One region of the Streptomyces sp. A01 genome, then DNA from elsewhere that is predicted to be linked to it. Evidence: riboswitches for the same ligand, from Rfam matches in the RefSeq annotation. Region 1 holds a riboswitch; the other holds the start of a gene.
The links. Region 1 has a riboswitch for thiamine pyrophosphate ahead of thiO (glycine oxidase ThiO). Riboswitches for the same ligand answer to the same signal wherever they lie in the genome.

Region 1 (4,409 bases):
CCCGGTGCAGTAGTAGTCGACGCCGGGCTCGACGGCGGCGGCCGCCGCCTCGGCCTCGGCGTGTGTCGAGCGCCCGACCAGCACGTCCTCGCCGAGGATCGCGCGGGCGGCGGACACCGGCAGGTCGCCCTGTCCCAGGTGCAGCACCTGGGCCCCGGTCGCGTCGGCGCCGCGCGTCGCGAAGGCGACGTCCGCCCGGTCGTTGACGGAGAGCAGCTTGCCGTGACGGCGGCACGCGTCAGCGAAGACCGCGAGATGCTCAAGCTCCTCCCCCGCCTCCATGCCCTTGTCGCGGAGCTGCACGATGTCCACACCGCCGGCGAGCACCGCGTCGAGGAACTGCGGCAGGTCACCCTGGCGCTTGCGCGCGTCGGTGCACAGATAGAGCCGGGCGTCGGCGAGCTGCTGGCGTGCGGTGGCCATGAGGGGCCTCCCCCGAGATCGGCGGCGTGCGGGCCGGAGGCAGGGCGATGCCCCGGTCCGGCCCGCACGCCGGACGGTTGCGTTGGTCTACGAGCTACGAAGGTGAGCTGTGTGCGCCCGCGTCAGACCGCGAGTGCCTGCGCGCGGCGCTTCACCTCCGTGCCCCGATTCTCACTGAGGGCCTGAGCCGGGGTCCCGGGCAGGGTCGGGTCCGGGGTGAAAAGCCACTCCAGCATCTCTTCGTCGCTGAAGCCGTCGTCCCTGAGCAGGGTCAAGGTGCCAACGAGGCCCTTGATGATCCTGCCGTTGCCAATGAAGTCGGCGGGCACGTGGAGCGCGCGGTTCTCGCCACGGCGCACCGCGATCAACTGGCCCTCCTTCACCAGCTGCCGAACGCGAGTCACCTCGACATCGAGCCTTTCGGCGATGTCGGGGAGGGTAAGCCAGGCAGGGACGAGAGCATCGGTCTTTGCGTCAATCTCGGTCACGGGACAAGCCTGCCATCTGGGACTGACAGTCGGTAGCCGGGCCCGCCCGGCGACCGCCTCACGGGCCCCGGAGCTCGCACCGGAACCCACCCGGCACACACTTCGTGACCTGGTCCCGGCACATGGCGCGGCGGCGAGAGCCCGTGCGGGACCACGTGCGCGAACGCCGCAACGCCCCGGGCGAGCCCCGGCCGGCCCGGCCGCGCCGAGGCCGCGCCGTGGCTGGTTCGACCCCGTCCGGTCCGGCCGGACGCCGGGTACCGCTCGTCAGCGTACGGCGGACTTCAGCGGCACCGACGGGTCCGCCGCCCGCTGCTCGTCCAGGTGCGCGCCGCGTTCGATGAGTTTGCGGCCCTGGGTCAGGTCGCGAGGGCGGCTCACGGCCAGCAGGGCCACGAGAGCCCCGTCGCGCAGCCAGCACACGGTCCAGGCGGCGCCCGTCGGGTCGCCGCGCCAGATCATCCGGTCGGCGGCCGCGTGGTGCCCCGCGTACTGCACGAACCGGCCGAACTGCTCGGACCAGAAGTACGGCACCGGGTCGTAGACCGGACCCGTGAAGTGCGCGGACGTGCCACCGACGATGTGCGCGGCGACCGTACGCGGCCCCTGGAGCGCGTTGTCCCAATGGTGTACGAGCAGCCGCTCGCCGTAGCGGGCGGACGGGAAGGACACGCAGTCCCCCACCGCGTACACACCGGGCGCCGACGTACGCAGTGCACTGTCGGCGAGGACGGAGCGGTCCTCATCGAGGGTGATTCCGGAGTCGGCCAGCCAGTCCGTCGCGGGCCTGGCCCCGACGCCGACCACGACCGCGCCCGCGCGCAGCCGGGTGCCGTCGGCGAGCAGGACGAGCCCCTCCTCCACGGACGCCACCCGGGCACCGGTCAGGAGGGTGGCGCCGCTGTCCGCGTACCAGCCCACCATGTGGGCGGCGACCTCGGCGGGCAGCGCACCCGCCAGCGGCCGTTCCGCGGCCTCGATCACGGTGACCTCGCAGCCCGCCTCGCGGGCGGCGGTCGCGAACTCCGCGCCGATCCAGCCCGCCCCGACGACCAGGACGTCCTGCCGCCCGGCGAGCACGGGCCGCAGCCGGCTCGCGTCGTCCAGCGTGCGCAGCAGATGCACCCCTGCCACGCCCTCGCTGCCCGGGAGCTCGACGGGCTCGGCTCCGGTGGCGATGACCAGGTGGTCGTACGGCACCGGACCCGCCTCGGTCGTCAGCACACGCTCGGCGGGGCGCACACCGGTGACGTGCCGTCCGAGCTCCAGCTTGATGCCGAGGGCGGCGAAGTCCACATCGAAGGCCGAGCCGTCGGCCTTGCCGAGCAGCACCGCCTTGGACAGTGGCGGTCGGTCGTACGGCTGGTGGTGCTCGGCACCCAGCAGTGAGATCGCACCGGGCCAGCCTTGCTCACGCAGGGCCACAGCGGTCTGCACTCCGGCCATCCCGGCCCCGACGATGACGACTCTCCGGGCGCCGCCGTCCAGGCCACCGCCCACGTCGCCGCCCAAGCCGCCGTTGCCTGTGCTCTCGGTGTCCTCGCTCACTTGGTCACTCTAAGGCGACGGGCGTCGCGCACCGCAGCACCGTGCGGGGAGATCTCTGACACAGAGTCACTCAGCGTGACGCCATGTGGCGCTCGTGGGGACGCGCGAACGGCCTGCCGATTCGGGCTGCGATCCGAGGCGAGGGCGGGGGTGCGTGGTCCGGCGCGCACCGGCGCCCGGTCACCGCCCGGCGACAGCCCGCCACGCGCGCGGGTGCGCGTGGCGGCACCGCAGCATGGCCCGGCCGCGCCGCGACCGGCACGACCCGGCGGAGCACGGGGCACGGGGCACGGAGCGCGGGGGAGGGTGCACGGTGCATGGGGGACGGAGCACGGAGCGCGGGGGACGGCGCCATTCCAGGGGCTCCGGCCGCCGTACTAGGGTGGCGGGTGCAACACCACTCGCGGGAGCCCGGACGCACCGGGCTGAGAGGGGGGCTGGCGGCCCCCGACCGTACGAACCTGATCCGGGTCATTCCGGCGAAGGGAGGGGCTGACCGCCCATGCACGCGTCTGCCGACGACCGGGCCCACGCGGCCACGACCACGACACCACAGCACACCCCCGCGCAGCACGAGACCGGCCAGCACACCACCGCGCAGCACGCGGACGCGGCGGCGCCACCCGGTGGCGCAGCGCCGCCGCCCGCGGACTCCCCCGGACCCGCGGCTCCATCGCGCCGCGCTGGGCACACAGACCCCGCCAGCGATGTCCGCTGCGACGTCCTCGTCATCGGGGGCGGCATCATCGGGCTGGTCACGGCGTGGCGGGCGGCGCAGCGCGGGGTGCGCGTCGTCGTCGCCGATCCCGCGCCCGGTGGCGGCGCCGCGCAGGTCGCGGCCGGAATGCTCGCCGCGGTCACCGAGCTGCATTACGGCGAGGAGACCCTGCTCGGCCTGAATCTCGCCTCGGCGCGCCGCTACCCGGCGTTCGCGGCCGAGCTGGAGGAGGCCAGTGGCCGGCCGACCGGCTACCGGGCGTGCGGCACGCTCGCCGTCGCTCTCGACTCCGACGACCGTGCTCATCTGCGCGAGCTGCACGGCTTGCAGCAGCGGTACGGCCTTGCGGCGCAGTGGCTGACGGGGCGCGAATGCCGCCGCCTTGAACCGATGCTCGCACCCGGTGTACGGGGCGGGCTGCGCGTGGACGGCGACCACCAGGTCGATCCCCGGCTGCTGGCCTCCGCCCTGGTCACCGCGTGCGAGCGGGCCGGGGTCGGCTTCCAGCGCATGTGGGCGGACCGGTTGACGCTCGCGGGAGACCGGGTGAGCGGCGCCGTACTCGCCGACGGCACCCGGGTCACGGCCGACCAGGTGGTGCTGGCGGGCGGCAGTCTCAGCGGACGGCTGGGCGGAGTCCCCGAGGAGGTGCTGCCGCCGGTGCGCCCCGTCAAGGGGCAGCTGCTGCGGCTGCGCGTTCCCGCCGCGCTCGCGGCAGCGGGGCCGTTCCTCTCCCGGACCGTACGGGCTGTCGTACGCGGGGGTCATGTCTATCTGGTGCCCCGTACCAACGGCGACGTGATCGTCGGCGCGACCACAGAGGAGCTCGGCTGGGACACCACGGTCACCGCGGGCGGGGTCTACGAACTCCTGCGGGACGCGCATGAGCTGGTGCCCGGCATCACCGAGCTGGCGCTCGTCGAGACGCTGGCCGGGCTGCGCCCCGGCTCTCCCGACAACGCGCCGCTGCTCGGCCCCACCGCCCTGCCCGGGCTTCAGCTGGCGACGGGCCACCACCGCAACGGCGTGCTCCTGACGCCCGTGACCGGCGATGTGATGGCCGAGGCGCTGATCACCGGCGAACTGCCACCGCTGGCGCGACCCTTCGCGCCGGATCGCTTCCTCACGCGCGGCGCACACCCAGCACCCGACAGGCCCCCCGGTACGACGGCGGGCCCCCAGTCGACCGACGCATCCCAGGAGCAGCACGTATGACCGTCTCTTCCCCCCTG
Region 2 (4,409 bases), on a different contig from region 1:
CTCGGTGACCTCGGTGAGTCCATGATCAAGCGAGACCTCGACATCAAGGACATGGGCACGCTGCTGCCGGGGCACGGCGGCATCATGGACCGGCTGGACTCGCTGCTGCCGACCGCGCCGATCGTCTGGCTTCTGCTGGTGGTCTTCGTCGGCTCCGGCTGACCGCTCGGCAGGGCGCCACGGAGCCGCTCGTGGCGCCTCCGCGCCCCGTGCCCCAGGCCCCATGCCGCACGGGGCGGGGGGCACGGGGCACGGGGCACGTCGGGAGACGGGTCGTCTTCGACCAGTCCTCGTTCGACCAGCGGTTTTGTACGGTGAGGGGTTCGCTGTCCACAGACGGCGGAGCCCTCTTCGTACGTCTGCGACACTGGATGGACCATGCCTGTACCTGGAGAACTCACCTTCGCCGCGCCGCGCGGGGCCAAGAAGCCCCCGCGGCACCTCGCCGACCTCACCCCCGCCGAGCGCCGCGAGGCCGTGGCCGCGATCGGCGAGAAGCCGTTCCGCGCGGGGCAGGTCTCGCGGCACTACTTCGCCCGCTACGCGCACGACCCCGCGAGCTGGACGGACATTCCCGCCGCCGCCCGCGAGAAGCTGGCCGCCGAACTGCTGCCGGACCTGATGAACGTCGTCAGGCACATCAGCTGCGACGACGACACCACCCGCAAGACGCTGTGGCGGATGCACGACGGCACGCTGGTCGAGTCCGTGCTGATGCGCTACCCGGACCGCGTCACCATGTGCATCTCGTCGCAGGCGGGCTGCGGGATGAACTGCCCCTTCTGCGCCACGGGGCAAGCGGGCCTCGACCGCAACCTGTCCACCGCCGAGATCGTGCACCAGATCGTGGACGGCATGCGCGCGCTGCGCGACGGTGAGGTTCCCGGCGGCCCGGCGCGGCTCTCCAACATCGTCTTCATGGGCATGGGCGAGCCACTCGCGAACTACAACCGCGTCGTGGGAGCCATCCGGCGGCTGACCGACCCGGAGCCGGACGGACTGGGGCTGTCGCAGCGCGGCATCACCGTCTCTACGGTCGGGCTGGTGCCGGCGATGCTCCGGTTCGCCGACGAGGGCTTCAAGTGCCGTCTCGCGGTGTCGCTGCACGCGCCCGACGACGAGCTGCGTGACACGTTGGTGCCGGTGAACACCCGGTGGAAGGTGCGTGAGGTGCTGGACGCGGCGTGGGAGTACGCCGAGAAGTCCGGCCGCCGGGTCTCCATCGAGTACGCCCTGATCAGGGACATCAACGACCAGGCGTGGCGAGCGGACCTGATGGGCAGGCTGCTGCGCGGACATCGTGTGCACGTGAACCTCATCCCGCTCAACCCGACGCCGGGTTCGAAGTGGACGGCGTCGCGCCCGGAGGACGAGCGCGCGTTCGTCGCGGCCCTTGAGGCGCATGGTGTGCCCGTAACCGTTCGGGACACTCGGGGACAGGAGATCGACGGCGCCTGCGGGCAGCTGGCCGCCTCTGAGCGCTGACGGTCCACGGTCCCGGTCCTGCCGGGGCGCTGCTGGACCCTCTGTGCGTGTCCTGCGCGCCGGGTAGGCGACGGCGCCGACATGGACGACGGCCGCTGATACTGTTCCGCGAGACCGAGCCATCGAAAAAATCGAACATTTCCGACAGGGGAGCGCATCACGCGCTGAGAGTGCGGCACTGCCTGAGCCGCAGACCCTCGGACCTGATCCGGGTCATACCGGCGTAGGGAGTCAACGCACCAATGAACAGCCACCTTCGGCGTGCCGTCGGCACCGCCTTGATCGGCGCGCTCGCCGCCGGAGCGCTCGCAGCATGCGGAGATTCGGACAACGGGGCGGACTCGAAAACGGTCACCCTCGTCTCCCACGACTCCTTCAAGGCATCCAAGGCAGTGCTGCGCGAGTTCACCAAGAAGACCGGTTACAAGGTCAAGGTGGTCCGCGGCGGGGACGCGGGTGCGGCCGTGAACCAGGCGGTCCTGTCCAAGGGCAACCCGCAGGGAGACGTGTTCTTCGGCGTCGACAACACCCTGCTCTCCCGCGCTGTCGATCAGGGGGTCTTCACTCCCTACGAGGCCAAGGGCCTTGACCAGGTGCCTGCCGCATTCCAGCTCGACAAGGCCAAGCACCGTGTCACCCCCGTCGACACCGGCGATATCTGCGTCAACTACGACCGGAAGTACTTCGCCGACAAGAAGCTCGCCCCGCCGAAGACGTTCGATGACCTGATCAAGCCCCAGTACAAGAACCTGCTCGTCACGGAGAACGCCGCTACCTCCTCCCCGGGGCTGGCCTTCCTGCTCGGCACGGCCGGCGAGTACGGCGACGACGGCTGGAAGGACTACTGGAAGAAGCTGAAGGCCAACGGCGTGGAGGTGGTCGACGGCTGGGAGCAGGCGTACTACGACCGCTTCTCCGGCGCCGGCGGCGGCAAGGGGGACAAGCCACTCGTCGTCTCCTACGCCTCCAGCCCGCCCGCCGAGGTCGTGGGAGCCAAGCCACAGCCCGAGGAAGGGCCGACCGGCGTCGCCACGGGCACGTGCTTCCGCCAGACCGAGTTCGCCGGACTGCTCGACGGGGCGAAGAACCCCAAGGGCGGCAAGGCCCTCCTGGACTTCTTTCTCAGTAAGACCTTCCAGGAGGACGTACCGCTCCAGATGTACGTCAACCCCGTGCGGCGGGACGCGAAGCTGCCCGAGGTGTTCACCAAGTACGGGGAGAAGATCAGCGATCCTGCCACCCTCAAGCCGGACAAGATCGCGGAGAACCGTGAGCAGTGGGTCAAGTCGTGGACCTCTCTCGTCGTGAGGTGAGCACCCGCCAGCAGGACAGCCCTCGCAGGAAGGACGGCGCCGTCGAACGGGCGGGCGCCGTCCGACGGGGGACTGGCGCACGGAGCACGGTGCGCGGTGGCAGGGGGACGGTGCTCCGGCTCGGCCTGATGGCCGTTCCTGTCGCGTTCTTCGGCCTCTTCTTCGGCTACCCGGTCGCCGCCATCACCGCTCGCGGGCTCCGTAGCGGCGACGCGTGGCATGTCGGCCGCATCGGCGAAGTCCTCAGCGACCCGGACGTGCTGAACGTGCTGTGGTTCACCACGTGGCAGGCCGCCGCATCCACGGGGCTCACGCTGGCCCTGGCGCTCCCGGGGGCGTATGTCTTCGCACGCTTCGACTTCCCTGGAAAGCAGCTGCTGCGGGCAGTCGTCACGGTGCCGTTCGTGCTGCCCACCGTCGTCGCCGGTTCGGCGTTCCTCGCGCTGGTCGGCCGCAACGGGCTGCTGGACGACCTGTGGGGCTTCCGGCTGGACACCACCGTCTGGGCGATTCTGCTCGCCCACGTCTTCTTCAACTACGCGGTGGTGGTCCGCACCGTCGGTGGGCTGTGGGCGCAGCTCGACCCACGCCAGGAAGAAGCGGCACGCGTTCTGGGCGCGGGCCGGTTCGCGGCCTGGCGCAAGGTGACGCTGCCTGCGCTGGGCCCCGCCGTGGCCGGCGCCTCGCTCATGGTCTTCCTCTTCACCTTCACCTCCTTCGGCGCCGTGCAGATCCTCGGCGGACCGCGCTACGCCACCCTGGAAGTGGAGATCTACCGTCAGACCGCCCAGCTGCTCGATCTGCCTACGGCCGCCGTACTCACGCTCACGCAATTCGCCGCGGTCGGTGCTCTGCTCGCCGTACACGCGTGGACGGTGCGGCGGCGCGAAGGAACGCTGCGGCTGGTGGACGCCGCTCAGACGGCCTCCCGTCCGCACGGAGCCGGGCAGTGGGCACTGCTGTGGAGCGTCCTCGCCGTCATCGCGCTGCTGATCCTGCTGCCGCTCGGCGTACTGGTCGAGCGTTCGTTCTCCGGGCCCGACGGTTACGGTCTCATCTTCTACGAAGCACTGGGATCGGCCGCGGACAGCGGCGGCACATTCATCGTCGCGCCCTTGGACGCCCTGTGGAACTCGCTCCAGTACGCGGCAGTCGCCACCGTCATCGCCCTGGCCGTCGGCGGGCTCGCCGCCGCGGCGCTCACCGTGCGCGGGGCGCGGGGCGCGGACGCGGCTGCCTCGGGGCCGGGCCGCCTGGTACGGAGCTTCGACGCGATGCTGATGCTTCCGCTGGGCACGTCCGCGGTGACCGTCGGCTTCGGGTTCCTGATCACCCTGGACGAGCCGCCGCTCGACCTGCGCGCCTCCTGGTTCCTCGTCCCGCTGGCGCAGGCTCTCGTGGGTGTCCCCTTTGTCGTACGCACCATGCTGCCTGTCCTGCGCGCGGTGGACGATCGGCTACGGGAGGCAGCGGCAGTGCTCGGCGCTTCGCCGCTACGGGCGTGGCGCGAGGTGGACCTGCCGCTCGTCCGCAGAGCCCTGCTGATCGCCGCGGGCTTCGCCTTCGCCGTGTCCCTCGGCGAGTTCGGGGCGACGGTCTTCATCGCGCGGC

Region 2: it holds a riboswitch for thiamine pyrophosphate, as region 1 does, so the genes downstream of both, AC5P1B_RS34140 (thiamine ABC transporter substrate-binding protein) here and thiO (glycine oxidase ThiO) in region 1, are expected to answer to the same signal.

Annotation. Positions count from the first base shown of each region.
Region 1 is NZ_JBWLKN010000010.1:234,233-238,641, forward strand. It holds gene thiE (thiamine phosphate synthase) at 1-423, opposite strand, end outside; gene AC5P1B_RS16355 (Rv2175c family DNA-binding protein) at 546-911, opposite strand; gene AC5P1B_RS16360 (NAD(P)/FAD-dependent oxidoreductase) at 1,179-2,411, opposite strand; TPP riboswitch at 2,853-2,964, shown strand; gene thiO (glycine oxidase ThiO) at 2,962-4,392, shown strand; gene thiS (sulfur carrier protein ThiS) at 4,389-4,409, shown strand, end outside.
Region 2 is NZ_JBWLKN010000046.1:33,990-38,398, forward strand. It holds gene AC5P1B_RS34130 (phosphatidate cytidylyltransferase) at 1-162, shown strand, start outside; gene rlmN (dual-specificity RNA methyltransferase RlmN) at 379-1,485, shown strand; TPP riboswitch at 1,622-1,732, shown strand; gene AC5P1B_RS34140 (thiamine ABC transporter substrate-binding protein) at 1,728-2,798, shown strand; gene AC5P1B_RS34145 (ABC transporter permease) at 2,927-4,409, shown strand, end outside.